DNA from 3 places in the Rhizobium sp. 01T417 genome. Region 1 is predicted to be linked to each of the others. Evidence: predicted binding sites of a transcription regulator. Region 1 holds the regulator's gene; each other region holds the start of a gene.
What was found. Region 1 encodes LexA, which represses DNA repair genes until DNA is damaged. Its sites were predicted from a motif close to TGTTCNNNNTGTGTTCNG; they were not measured.

Region 1 (4,546 bases):
AAGACGAGGTTGGCGCTCGCCGGTTGACGGCGTGCACGTCCATCCATTTATCCCGCCTTGGCAATCGCATCGAAGGCCAGCAGCTTTTCGAGAAGCCGCGGCATATCCCGCAGATAGACCATGTTGGGACCATCCGAAGGCGCATTGTCAGGATCCTCGTGGGTTTCCACGAATACGCCAGCGACGCCGACAGCGACCGCCGCACGCGCGAGCGTCTCCACGAACTCGCGCTGCCCTCCGCTCGAACCGCCCTGCCCGCCCGGCTGCTGGACCGAATGCGTGGCGTCGAAGACCACGGGGGCGCCCATCGCCGCCATGACAGGCAGCGATCGCATGTCGGAGACCAGCGTATTGTAGCCGAAGGAAGCACCGCGTTCGCAAAGCAAGATGTTCGGATTTCCGCTCGAATTCAGCTTGTTGAGAACGTTCTTCATGTCCCAGGGCGCGAGGAACTGCCCCTTCTTGACGTTGATGACGCGGCCGGTCTTGGCGGCGGCAACGAGCAGGTCGGTCTGACGGCTGAGGAAAGCTGGGATCTGCAGGATGTCGACGACGGTGGACACCTCGGCACACTGCTCTTCGGTATGAATGTCGGTCAGGACAGGAAAGCCGTATTCCCTCTTGAGATCGGCGAACACTTCAAGCGCCGTTTCGAGGCCGATACCGCGCTGCGCTGACAGCGACGTCCGGTTCGCCTTGTCAAAGGAGGACTTGTAGACGAGGCCGAGACCAAGCTTGTCGCAGAGTTCCTTCAGCACACCGGCGACCATGAAGGCATGCTCGCGGCTCTCCATCTGACAAGGCCCGGCAATCAGCGACAGCTTGCCGGAATTCGAAAAGGTGACGCGGCCGGCGCCTTCGCCGACCACGACTTCGGAATTTGTCTGGCTCATCGTTTCTCCTCGAAGGCGAAGAGAGCGCCCTGTCCGGGCGCGGCCTTCACCAGAATTCGATTGTTCTTGCGCGTATAGGTCATCCCGTTAGCAGCCAATTGCGCTTCTGTCACGGCGAGATCGCCTACTTTGAAAACGATGGCAACACCACGCAGACCGCGATCGTCGGAAGGCGCAGGGATGTCGAAGTAGGCGTCCAGTCCATCCGGGGAGAGAACACTCACTCTGGCATTCGGAGTTGTCACGCTCACACCGAAGGCCTCATTGGTCGTTCCCAAGCTGTGGGCGGCGGCGCGCAGGAATGGTCCAAACGCCTTGGGGTCGGGTGCCCCAAGCACGATCTCTGCGATCCCAACCACCCCATTTGCATGCACTTGCAGGGCTTTCCGGTCGGCTGGCAGCGGGTTGACACGTTGGCATGTGAAGAAAAAGAAATCTGGAGCGCGCAGGTCAACTGCAAAGGCGAGCTTAAATGCAGCCGTCACCTCCGAGCCATCGGGCATCTTCATCGGCCGCTCGAACTGCAGCATCTCGCCGCCATTGATCTTTTCGGACAGAAACCGGGCATGGTCGCGATCGGCATCCGCCGTCGCAAAGACCACGGCAGACAGCCCATCGTCTCCACATCGGAATCGAAAGGCACGGTCCCGCGCGGTGAAGACATTGCCTTTCTGCGCCGAAGCTTCATGCAGTTCGGCATTGGCGACCCCGAGAGGCTCCAGATAAGTTTCGTCGGCGAAGAATATGCAGGCATTCTCGGTCCCAAACGGGTGCCGGGCGTCGGGCGCGACGGTGAATCCCAGCTTTCCGAGACGCTCGCGCGAGAGCCTGATATTTGGAACCGGCAGCACGATGTGGTCCAGCGGATGCGCTTCGCTCATGGCAACTTCTCCGGAATTTGCGAAGATGTGCGCCGGGCAACAGGACAATGCAACCCCCTTCTACGCTTTCGGTCAAATGAGACGCAAAAACTCAGCAAGTTGCAGGCAAGTTTTACGAAAATTTAGGTACTTGCGGAACACATATGGAACATATAGTGTCTGTTCTGGCTTTGTTTCACGACTCTGGGGTTCAACTTCGATGCTGACGCGCAAGCAACAGGAGCTTCTTCTCTTCATTCACGAGCGAATGAAGGAGTCCGGTGTCCCCCCTTCTTTTGATGAAATGAAGGATGCCTTGGACCTCGCGTCGAAGTCAGGCATCCACCGCCTGATTACCGCGCTGGAGGAACGGGGCTTCATTCGCCGACTGCCGAATCGAGCCCGCGCTCTGGAAGTCATCAAACTGCCCGAGGCATATAACCCGAGCCTGCAGCCCCGCCGCGGTTTTTCGCCGAGCGTTATCGAAGGCAGCCTCGGCAAACCACAGCCAGTTGTGGCGCCGAAGCCAGCGCCGCAGGCTGACAACGGCGGTCCTGCCTCTGTACCGGTCATGGGACGGATTGCTGCCGGCGTACCGATTTCGGCAATTCAGAACAATACCCATGACATCACGGTTCCGGCGGACATGCTTGGCCCAGGCGAGCACTATGCGCTTGAGGTCAAGGGCGACTCGATGATCGAGGCCGGCATCTTTGATGGCGACACGGTAATCATCCGCAACGGCAGCACCGCCAATGCCGGCGACATCGTTGTTGCGCTTGTCGATGATGAGGAAGCGACGCTCAAGCGCTTCCGCCGGAAAGGCGCCTCCATCGCACTTGAGGCGGCAAACCCGGCTTACGAGACGCGCATTTTCGGGCCTGACCGTGTCAAGGTCCAGGGCAAGCTTGTCGGCCTCATTCGCCGCTATCATTGAAGGCAAGCGGCTCGCCGTCAAAGGTGCCGCTTCGCCAATTATACGCCCGATGGCGGATCCAAGGGCGGTCGAGCCTCGTATAGGCCGTCGTGACGACGGGGCTACCTTGATCGTCGATCCTTACCTCAGCGGCACCAAAGCGACGCAAGTTTTCGCCGGTGAACAAAAGTGCGCCCGACCGACACCCCGTCGTGCGGAGGCGAGCGGGTGTCACGACGATATCGGCCGTATCGCAGGCAGCGCCGAAGTAAGCGGGATTTTCGACGATCGTCACGACGTAGCCGCTATCGTGCGTGGCTGTGCACCAGACGCCTTTCAGGCATACAAATCGGTTCTCAGCGCTCGTCGCAGCCTGACGTAACGCATCGCGGGCATTGCGCAATTCCACGGCAGATAACCTTTCCGATCTGCCTTGAATGTCCCGCCGCCTGATAGCGTTGACACCCTTCAACAATTGCGGTGGTTGATCTAGCTCCGCGGCGAGCGCCATTCGCCATTGGTCGAAAATGAAGTCAGGCGGATGCGGCCGGTTCGGTGCAAGGACTTGTCCTCTCACAATCGCGACGAGATTGCCGTCTTCGGCAATGACCATGTCGGGCGGCGGTTCGCTCGGCGCAACCACAACAAGCACTGTTGCCAGCGCCGCAATGCCAGCGCCGAGGTAGCGGATCTTGGAGCGCAGAAGGGCAAGTAAGAGGAACCCTGCTACCGCCACAGGAAAATACCAACCCGGCAATCTGCCGATATCGATATTGCCGCCCAGGTCGAGACCATCTGGGCAATGGCGATCACGATGTCGAGCCCGAAACCGGCAATTTTCCATGGAATGACGTCGAGGCCCAAAGGTGTCAGCAGCATAGCGAGCATGCCCATCGGCATCACCACGAAAGAGACCACCGGCATGGCCATGAGATTTGCCGGCAGACCATAAGCGTTGAGCCGGTGGAAGTGCTCGACGGCGAAAAGCGCGGTCGAGAAGCCGCCGATCATCGCGGTCAGCAGGATGCCACCAAAGAAGCATATGATGAAAACGACGGGCGTTACTGCGGCGACCTGCAGCAAGGGATGTTCGTGCGGCGGCCTTCTTGACCAGATCGCGTAAACCGGCGACGAGGGCAAGCGTCGCCGCAAACGACATCCGGAGCTCGGCCGGGGCACTTCCAAGCACGAACCAGAGGATCGCGCCCGCCCCAGCGAAGACGGACGAAACCAGGAAGAACCGCCCATGCTCTATCTCCGTTGCCACGGCGAGACGAAGCCACACGGTACAACGATCCGACGCCGTCCTTATCCGTGTCGGCCACGGCACGAAGGATTGCGTCCGGAAAGTTAGCGGAGGTTCCGCAGGAACTCGTGGCACGAGAAAAGAAGGCTGTGGCGCGCGCCCAAACGCGTCCGCGCCGGGTGTGGCTTCCCTCACCTCCAATGGCCTCAACCCCGGCATGCATTGCGCCCAAAAACAGCCGCCCGTACAACCAGAATGAAAGCTAACGGGCTTCCAAGCAAGAATAATCGATTGAAATCTGAAGGAAAATCGGAAGCCGGAAAAGCTAAGGATAATCATCAGCTTCTGCTATGCGCAGGGGTCATCGCAGAAGTGCCCAAAAGTTGATACTGCGATGCACAAAATGGCGTCACGGTAACTTGGCATTAGGCGCGCGATCATATAGCAATCATCGACGACGCTTAACCCTATGGCGCTTTTATGGCGCCAACCGCCAGTTTGGAGGATCATAATGACGGAACAAAGCGCAACACTGAAAATCGGTGACAAATCAGTCGATCTCGCCGTCAAGAGCGGCACCATCGGTCCTGACGTCATCGATATCGGCGCCCTGTACAAGAACACGGCTTCC
Region 2 (4,546 bases), on a different contig from region 1:
GTCTGTATCAATATCGAGAAAATCCGCGAGTTCTTTTCTTGGGTTTCCGGCACGGTGCTGTTCGACCCGCAACTCTACTTCCTCAGCCAGCTGCCTGCGGAAATGAGTATGAGAGAGACGCTTTCAGTTGTGATCATGGCGCTGACCCTGTCCTTCCTCGCCACCATCTTCCCGGCATGGCGAGCCTCCAAGCTCGATCCCGTGCAGGCCCTGCGCTACGAATAAGGAATGCTCTCTTCATGAAGCGGAATACCGTTCTCAAGCTTTCCGGTGTCGAGCGCCACTATGGTCAGGGCGAGACGCTGCTCTCGATCCTCAAGGGTGCGGACTTCACGCTGAACAGCGGCGAAATCGTCGCCCTTGTCGCGCCGTCAGGCACAGGCAAGTCGACGCTTCTACATATTGCCGGCCTGCTTGAGCACCCCGATGGCGGCGAGGTGATCATCAACGGAAAGGCCTGCGATGGTTTGCCGGACGATAAGCGCACCGCGATTCGCCGCAGCGAAATCGGCTTCGTCTATCAATTCCACCATCTGCTGCCGGAATTTTCCGCGATCGAGAATATCATGATGCCGCAGATGATCGCAGGGCTGCCGCGTAAGGAAGCGAAGGAGCGAGCCGGCCAGCTGCTCGATTATATGCGCATAGGCCATCGCGGCGCGCATCGCCCCGGAGAGCTTTCCGGTGGCGAGCAGCAGCGTGTGGCGATTGCGCGTGCCGTCGCGAATGCGCCAAGCCTGCTGCTGGCGGACGAGCCGACTGGCAACCTTGATCCTGAAACGGCAAGCTATGTCTTTGACGCGCTTGAAGCGCTGGTGCGTCAATCAGGCCTGGCGGCGCTGATCGCGACCCACAATCACGAACTCGCCGGGCGCATGGACCGCCGCGTGACTATCGCCGACGGCAAGGTCGTGGATTTCTGATTAGGGGTGGATGAGACCGCCACGGTAGTCCAATTCGTAGGCTCTGCGCTCGTTCACGACGATCACTTCGCGACCGCTGAAATGGCTGCAGTCCCCTATGCTTTGATCGGCATAGTAACCGAAGGCGTGCTCGAACTCCATGCCGCCGAGGAAGCGCCGATATTCGGCATACATTTTTGACAGTGCAGCCTTGATCACCGTTCCCGCCCGTTCTCCGTCGATCAGCGAATGCTCGACGATGCGTCCGAAGTAGTTCATCGCCCAGACCGGTTCGCTCTCCAGCCAGACCACTTCTTGCCCGGCGAAATCTGCGCCGCCGAAATAGCTGTCGAGATAGCGCCAGGCGCCGCGCTGATATCCGATGTCGCGCGATCCTGTCCGGCAGGCGGGCACAGGGCTTCCGCCACCGACATAGGTATTCGCCTTCGCCTCGACGATGAAACTGTTCAATGCGACAATATCCATGGCGTTCCCTCCGCTCGACAGCGTCTCAACAACGCTATTAAATGTAAAGAACAAAATAAGAACAAGCCTCACGGTCCGCAGATCGTTTGTCCAGTGTCGTCGTTCCACTCAGCGATCGGGAGGACACGTGGCTCGGCTTTGACATCCTTGCCATCCTTCTGCAGCTTGCCGGTCAGTGCATTGTAGTCGCAGGAGCCGGCGGCATTGGGGTCGAGCGTGTCGTAGTGGTTGTAGGTATAGCCGGCAACGACGAACTGCTTGTTCCGATAGGCCACCGTCAGCGTCTGGTCCCAGCGATCGCGCCCGATCGCGCTGTTCTGTGAGTGTACGGCGATGGAGGATTTGCCGACGGCCTTCAACGACGGTTCCTGTCCGAAGACGCCGTCCGCATTGGTGCTGCCCCAGATCTTGTTTGGTGCGGCCAGCGAAAGCCGCAGAAGTTCGTGGTCGCTGTCACGAAGATAGAGGTAGATGCCGATTTGATCATAGTTGGCGCCCTCCTCGGGAGCAACCAGCAGCGCGAGGTCCGCACGCCCATCGCCATCCCAATCCCCCGTCGCCGCGTCGACGATCCGCGTGGGATCGATTTGCTCGGCTCGAGCGGTAAACGCCGCCGATAGAGCCAATCCAGCAATTAATACAAACTTAAACATGCTTTTCTCCCATCGCCATGCGGTCAGCAAAACGGAAAAGAATCCTGTTGACAATAGAACAATAGCGGAACAAATTGAAAACATAAGAGAACAGGAGAGCCAAATGACTGACTTGATCCGTGATATCGCAGCATTCACCTCCATCGCAATGTTCGTTGCCAGCTTCTCGCTTATCTGCATGGCAATGTAAGAATTCCGGGGACCGCATGGCTGCCATGCGGTCCGAGCGCAGCCCTTGTCTGGACATCAACCCCTCAATGCTGAGAATAGACCTGATTGATTCAGGTGATCGGAAGGCATGTCATGGCGGGTGCGGAGAAAGACGCGGAAGGCGGTTTCATCGGTGGTACGCCGGGCTTCGTTCACCTTCGGGTCCACTCGGCCTATTCGCTCCTTGAAGGTGCGCTGCCGCTTAAGAAGATCCTCTACAAGGCGTCGGGCGACAGCCAGCCGGCCATAGCGATCACCGACACCAACAACCTGTTCGTCGCCCTCGAATTCTCACAGAAGGCGATGGACGAGGGCCTTCAGCCGATCATCGGCTGCCAGGTCTCGATCGACATGGAGGATGGACTGGAGACGGAACGGCGCGGCGGCCAGCAGGCGCTCGCCAAGCTGCCGTCGCTGGTGCTCCTTGCGGCCACCGACGCCGGCTACGAGCGGCTGGTGGACCTTGTCAGCCGCGCCTATCTCGGCGGCGAGGGCAACGGTCAATCGATCCACATTCGTGCCTCCTGGCTCGACGAGATCGGCACCGACGGCCTGATCGCTTTGACCGGCGCCCTGACGGGGCCGGTCGACGTGGCGCTGAAGGATGGGCATGCCGCCCAGGCGGAAGCACGCCTCCTGCTGCTGAAGCGCCATTTCGGTGACCGGCTCTATGTTGAGTTGCAGCGGCACGGCACTTACGACAAGCGCCATGAGCAGAAGCTCGTCGGCCTTGCCTATGAGCACGACCTGCCGTTGGTCGCCACCAACGAAGCCTTTTTCCCGACCCGTGACGACTATGATGCGCATGACGCCCTGATGGCCGTCGCCCACAACGCCATCGTTTCGGATGATACCCGGTTTCGCCTGACGCCTGATCACTACCTGAAAAGCCGCGCCGAAATGGCGAAGCTGTTTGCGGATTTGCCGGAGGCGCTGGAAAACACCATCGAGATCGCGCGGCGCTGCTCGTTCATCCTGAAGACGCGCAAGCCGATCCTGCCGCGTTTCACCGGCGCCACCGCCGATCCCGAGGAGGCGGAACGCGAAGAGGCACTCGAACTGCGCCGGCAGGCGGAGGAGGGGCTGGATAAGCGCCTTGCCACTCTCGGCATGTCGCCCGGCTATGAGGAGAAGGATTACCGCGAGCGCCTGGAATTCGAGCTGAGCGTCATCGAGCGCATGAAATTCCCGGGTTACTTCCTCATCGTTTCGGACTTTATCAAATGGGCAAAACAGCATGACATCCCCGTCGGCCCGGGCCGCGGCTCCGGTGCAGGCTCTCTCGTTGCCTACGCGCTGACGATCACTGACGTTGATCCCTTGCGCTTCTCGCTGCTCTTCGAACGCTTCCTCAACCCGGAACGCGTCTCGATGCCCGACTTCGATATCGACTTCTGCCAGGACCGCCGCGAAGAGGTGATCCGTTATGTGCAGCGCAAGTACGGCCGCGAACAGGTCGCGCAGATCATCACCTTCGGTTCGCTGCAGGCCCGCGCGGCGCTGCGCGACGTCGGCCGTGTGCTGGAGATGCCCTACGGTCAGGTCGACAAGATCTGTAAGCTGGTGCCGAACAATCCGGCCAACCCGACGCCGCTGTCGAAGGCGATCGAGGAAGAGCCGAAGCTGCAGGAGGAGGCCGACAAGGAGCCGGTCGTCGCCCGCCTGCTCGATATCGCCCAGAAGATTGAAGGTCTCTACCGCCACGCATCGACCCACGCTGCCGGTATCGTCATCGGCGACCGCCCGCTGTCGAAGCTGGTGCCGATGTACCGCGATCCGCGTTCCGACATGCCTGTCACCCAGTTCAACATGAAGTGGGTCGAGCAGGCCGGCCTCGTCAAGTTCGACTTCCTCGGGCTGAAGACGCTGACCACGTTGAAGGTCGCCGTCGATTTCGTCGCCAAGCGTGGCATCAAGGTCGATCTTGCCTCGATCCCGCTGGACGATAAGCTGACCTACGAGATGCTCTCGCGCGGCGAAACGGTTGGCGTGTTCCAGGTTGAAAGTGCGGGCATGCGCAAGGCGCTGATCGGCATGAAGCCGGACTGCATCGAGGACATCATCGCACTCGTGGCGCTTTATCGCCCAGGCCCGATGGAAAACATCCCGGTCTACAATGCCCGCAAGCACGGCGAGGAAGAGATCGAGTCGATCCATCCGACGATCGACTACCTGCTGAAGGAAACGCAGGGGGTTATCGTCTACCAGGAGCAGGTGATGCAGATCGCCCAGGTCCTGTCGGGCTACTCGCTCGGTGAAGCCGACCTTCTGCGTCGCGCCATGGGTAAGAAGATC
Region 3 (4,546 bases), on a different contig from region 1:
GCATCGGAAAGCAGTGAAAGACCACGCTCCAGCGTCTTGCGGAAGCGAGTTTCTTCCAGCTTCAGCGTCTCGGAGATCAGCGATTCCGCACGCACCAGCTCCGGATAGGCGCGACCCATCTCCTGAACGAGCGTCGGCAACAGCTTCCAGATCATCGGTTCCTTGGCACCCAGGAGCTCGGCGTGGCGCATTGCGCGGCGCATGATGCGGCGAAGCACGTAGCCGCGGCCTTCGTTGGACGGCAACACGCCATCGGCAATCAGGAACGCAGAGGAGCGCAGGTGGTCGGCGATGACACGGTGGCTCGCACGGCGCTCGCCCTCGGCCCTCACGCCCGTGACCTCCTCGGAAGCCTCGATCAGGGCACGGAACAGGTCGATGTCGTAGTTATCGTGCTTGCCCTGCAGAACTGCCGCGACGCGCTCCAGTCCCATACCGGTATCGATCGACGGACGCGGAAGGTCGATGCGCTCTTCCTTCGTCACCTGCTCGTACTGCATGAAGACGAGGTTCCAGATCTCGATGAAGCGGTCACCATCTTCCTCCGGCGAACCGGGAGGGCCGCCCCAGATGTGAGCGCCGTGGTCGTAGAAGATTTCCGAGCATGGGCCGCACGGGCCGGTATCACCCATCGCCCAGAAATTGTCGCTGGTGGGAATACGGATGATCTTCTCGTCCGGCAAGCCTGCGATCTTCTTCCAGAGGTTAAAGGCCTCATCATCCGTGTGATAGACGGTGACCAGCAGCCGCTTGGCGTCGAGCGCAAATTCCTTGGTGATCAGGTTCCAGGCAAGTTCGATCGCCCGCTCCTTGAAGTAATCGCCGAATGAGAAGTTGCCGAGCATCTCGAAGAAGGTGTGGTGGCGTGCGGTGTAGCCAACGTTATCAAGGTCGTTATGCTTGCCGCCGGCGCGGACGCACTTCTGCGCGGTCGAGGCCGTCTTGTATGGACGCTGCTCCAGACCGGTGAAAACGTTCTTGAACTGCACCATGCCGGCATTGGTGAACATCAGCGTCGGATCGTTGCGCGGCACCAACGGGCTCGACGGAACGATTTCGTGGCCGTTCTTCTTGAAGTAGTCGAGGAAGGTCGACCGGATATCATTCACACCGCTCATGCTATGCCCTTCAATGCTGCCGGAAGGCAGGTCAAAACTTAAATCCAGTGGCTTTTATCGCTCGCCTTAACCACTGTCCAGCAGACAAACAAAACCGGCCGCAATCTCATTAGGAATGCGACCGGTTTTGAACTCTGGGAAACCGCCAGGCAAATCAGCCGTCTGCAGCCTCGTCGCCGTCATTTGCATCAGGGCCGCCATTCTGCAGGAAGCGGTCCGCAATCAGGCCAGCATTCTGACGAAGCGCCGTCTCGATCTCGCGCAGGAGATCCGGATTGTCACGCAGGAACAGCTTCGCATTTTCGCGGCCCTGGCCAAGACGCTGGCTGTTATAGGAGAACCAGGCCCCTGATTTCTCGACGATACCAGCCTTGACGCCAAGGTCGACCAACTCGCCGGTCTTCGAAACGCCTTCACCATACATGATGTCGAATTCGACCTGCTTGAAGGGAGGCGCCATCTTGTTCTTGACGACCTTGACGCGCGTCTGGTTGCCGATGACCTCTTCGCGCTCCTTGACCGCACCGATACGACGGATGTCGAGGCGAACGGACGCATAGAATTTCAGCGCGTTGCCGCCGGTCGTCGTTTCCGGCGAACCGAACATGACCCCAATCTTCATGCGGATCTGGTTGATGAAGATGACCATGGTGTTGGACTTCGAAATCGAAGCCGTCAGCTTGCGCAGCGCCTGGCTCATCAGGCGCGCCTGAAGGCCCGGCAGATTGTCGCCCATTTCGCCTTCAATTTCGGCACGCGGCGTCAGCGCGGCAACCGAGTCGACGACAAGAACGTCGACAGCGCCGGAACGCACCAGCGTATCGGTGATCTCGAGCGCCTGCTCGCCAGTATCCGGCTGCGAGATCAGGAGGTTCTGCAGATCGACACCGAGCTTGCGGGCGTAAACCGGGTCAAGCGCGTGTTCCGCATCGACGAAGGCACAGATGCCACCCTTCTTCTGCGATTCAGCTATCGTCTGCAGCGCCAGCGTCGTCTTACCCGAGCTTTCTGGTCCGTAAATCTCAATGATACGGCCCTTTGGAAGGCCGCCGATGCCGAGCGCGATATCCAACCCGAGAGAACCTGTCGAAACCGTTTCGATCTCGACGACGTTCTCGTTCGAGCCGAGCTTCATGATTGAGCCCTTGCCGAACGACCGCTCGATCTGTGAGAGTGCCGCTTCAAGTGCCTTGCTTTTGTCCACCGATTTGTCCTCTACAAGCCGCAATGTATTCTGTGACATTCGATCCACCTTTAGGTTATTGAAGCCGCTCAAGCAATGTCGCCAGCGATGGCGATTTTGTACCGCATTTGTTCTCATTGCGCAAGTTGCGTGCAAATAATTGAAACAAAAAGGTAAATTTGCCAGTGTTCTACATTTGTTTTCGTGATGGAAAGCAACGGCTTAGATATAGCGCTCTGGTCGCCAGCCGACCAGCGGCGGCAGGACGATTCGTATCTTTCGACCATGCGGGACGATGAAATGAAGCGGAAGATTCTTGTCCTCGGCGGAGCCCACATCGACAGGCGCGGACGCATCTCAGGCGACACCGTGCCAGGCGCCAGCAATCCAGGCTCATGGTTTGAGGAGCCGGGCGGCGGCGGCTTCAATGCGGCGCGCAACCTTGCCAGGTTGGGCTTCGATGTGACGATGATTTCACCGCGTGGCGGCGATCCGATCGGCGAGATGGTCGGCGAGGCGGCCGACTTCGCTGGGGTTCATGATCGCCCCTTCATTTTCCTGGATCGGAAGACGCCGAGTTACACCGCAATCATCGAGAACGACGGAAACCTCGTGATTGCGCTTGCCGACATGGATCTCTATCGGATGTTCGTGCCGCGGCGCCTTTCGATCCGTGCCGTACGTGACGCCTTTGCCGCCACCGATTTCATTCTCATTGATGCCAACCTGCCGGCAGAGACGCTGGCATCGATCGTCGAGCGCGCAAAAGCTCTCGGCAAGCCGGTGGGCGCGATCGCCATCTCGCCCGCGAAGGCCCTCAAGCTCAAACCATGCATCGAAGGGATCGACTATCTTTTCCTCAACGAGGCCGAGGCTGCCGCATTGACCGGCGAGCGCCCAAACGATCCCGCGCACTGGCCGTCACTGCTGGGTGACATCGGTTTACGCGGTGGCGTCGTCACCCGCGGCCAACGCGAGCTGATCGCCTTCGCGGATCGCCATGTTGTTGCCCAGCAGCCGGCAAACCTCGAAGATGTCGCGGATGTCACCGGTGCGGGTGACTCGCTTGCAGCCGGCGTTATCTCCGGATTGATGCGTGGAATTTCCTTAGCCGATGCCATCAGGGAGGGCGCCGCGGCCGCGGCACTTACCGTACAATCGCCGCATGCCGTCAATGAAAACCTCTCCCCAGATCTCGTGAGGGAGACACTTTCCCTTGTTCCGCCGGCGAGAATTCTGCATTGAAGGCAATACCGATGAAATGGAAGCGACAATGACGAAACCGATCTCCCCCCTCCTGCCGATCGCCTACTCCAAGGAAGTCGCAAGCGCCAAGCAGCGCGGCGCGCCGATCGTGGCGCTTGAATCGACCATCATCACCCATGGCATGCCCTACCCTGGCAACATCGAGATGGCCCGCAGCGTCGAGGCGCTCATTCGTGAGCAGGGCGCGGTCCCAGCCACCATCGCGGTCATTCACGGTACGCTGCATATCGGCCTCGAATCCGACCAGTTGGAGCAACTGGCGCAGGCCAAGGACGTCCTCAAGGTTTCGCGCGCCGATCTCGCCTTTGCGATCGCCGAGCGCCGTCACGGCGCAACGACCGTCGCAGCAACGATGATCGCCGCCGAGTGTGCCGGCATCAAGGTCTTTGCAACGGGTGGCATCGGTGGCGTCCACCGCGGCGCGGAAGAAAGCTTCGATATCTCCGCTGACCTCGAGGAACTCGGCCGCACCAGCGTCATCGTCGTTTGCGCCGGCGCCAAGGCGATCCTCGATATACCGAAGACCCTTGAAGTCCTGGAGACCGCGGGCGTGCCTGTCGTCACCTACGAGAGCGAGGAATTCCCGGCCTTCTGGTCACGCTCGTCCGGATTGCGCAGTCCGCTGACGCTGAACAGCCCGGCTGCCATCGCCAACTTCCAGACTGTACGCGAGCAGCTCGGCATTGACGGCGGCATGCTCATTGCCAATCCGGTGCCGGAGGCAGACGAGATCCCCCGCGAGGAAATGGAAATCTATATCGAGCGCGCCCTCGACAGCGCCGAGCGCGACGAAATCAGCGGCAAGGAAGTAACCCCTTACCTGCTCAGCACGATCTTCGACCTGACCGACGGCCAGAGCCTAAAGACCAACATTGCGTTGGTGGAAAACAATGCTCGACTCGCGGCAGAAATTGCCGTCGCGCTGGCTGGCTGAGTTTGAAAAAGGGGCGCTGCGGCACGCTGCGGCGCCCCTTAACTG

Region 2: dnaE (DNA polymerase III subunit alpha) is a predicted target of LexA. The motif match lies at 2,107-2,124, and genes of this name have one in related genera.
Region 3: recA (recombinase RecA) is a predicted target of LexA. The motif match lies at 2,488-2,505, and genes of this name have one in related genera.

What each region holds. Positions count from the first base shown of each region.
Region 1 is NZ_JBFTQH010000022.1:1,360-5,905, reverse strand. Features, by position in the region: gene AC1DPR_RS20350 (methyl-accepting chemotaxis protein) at 1-27, shown strand, start outside; gene kdsA (3-deoxy-8-phosphooctulonate synthase) at 48-893, opposite strand; gene AC1DPR_RS20340 (VOC family protein) at 890-1,774, opposite strand; gene lexA (transcriptional repressor LexA) at 1,974-2,690, shown strand; gene AC1DPR_RS20330 (hypothetical protein) at 2,671-3,405, opposite strand; gene AC1DPR_RS20325 (ComEC/Rec2 family competence protein) at 3,396-3,752, opposite strand; gene gltA (citrate synthase) at 4,427-4,546, shown strand, end outside.
Region 2 is NZ_JBFTQH010000007.1:81,040-85,585, forward strand. Features, by position in the region: gene AC1DPR_RS09980 (lipoprotein-releasing ABC transporter permease subunit) at 1-225, shown strand, start outside; gene AC1DPR_RS09985 (ABC transporter ATP-binding protein) at 240-923, shown strand; gene AC1DPR_RS09990 (DUF5680 domain-containing protein) at 924-1,388, opposite strand; gene AC1DPR_RS09995 (hypothetical protein) at 1,457-2,041, opposite strand; gene dnaE (DNA polymerase III subunit alpha) at 2,345-4,546, shown strand, end outside.
Region 3 is NZ_JBFTQH010000001.1:200,893-205,438, reverse strand. Features, by position in the region: gene alaS (alanine--tRNA ligase) at 1-1,118, opposite strand, end outside; gene recA (recombinase RecA) at 1,273-2,361, opposite strand; gene AC1DPR_RS00970 (carbohydrate kinase family protein) at 2,602-3,546, shown strand; gene AC1DPR_RS00965 (pseudouridine-5'-phosphate glycosidase) at 3,575-4,501, shown strand; gene cckA (cell cycle histidine kinase CckA) at 4,540-4,546, opposite strand, start outside.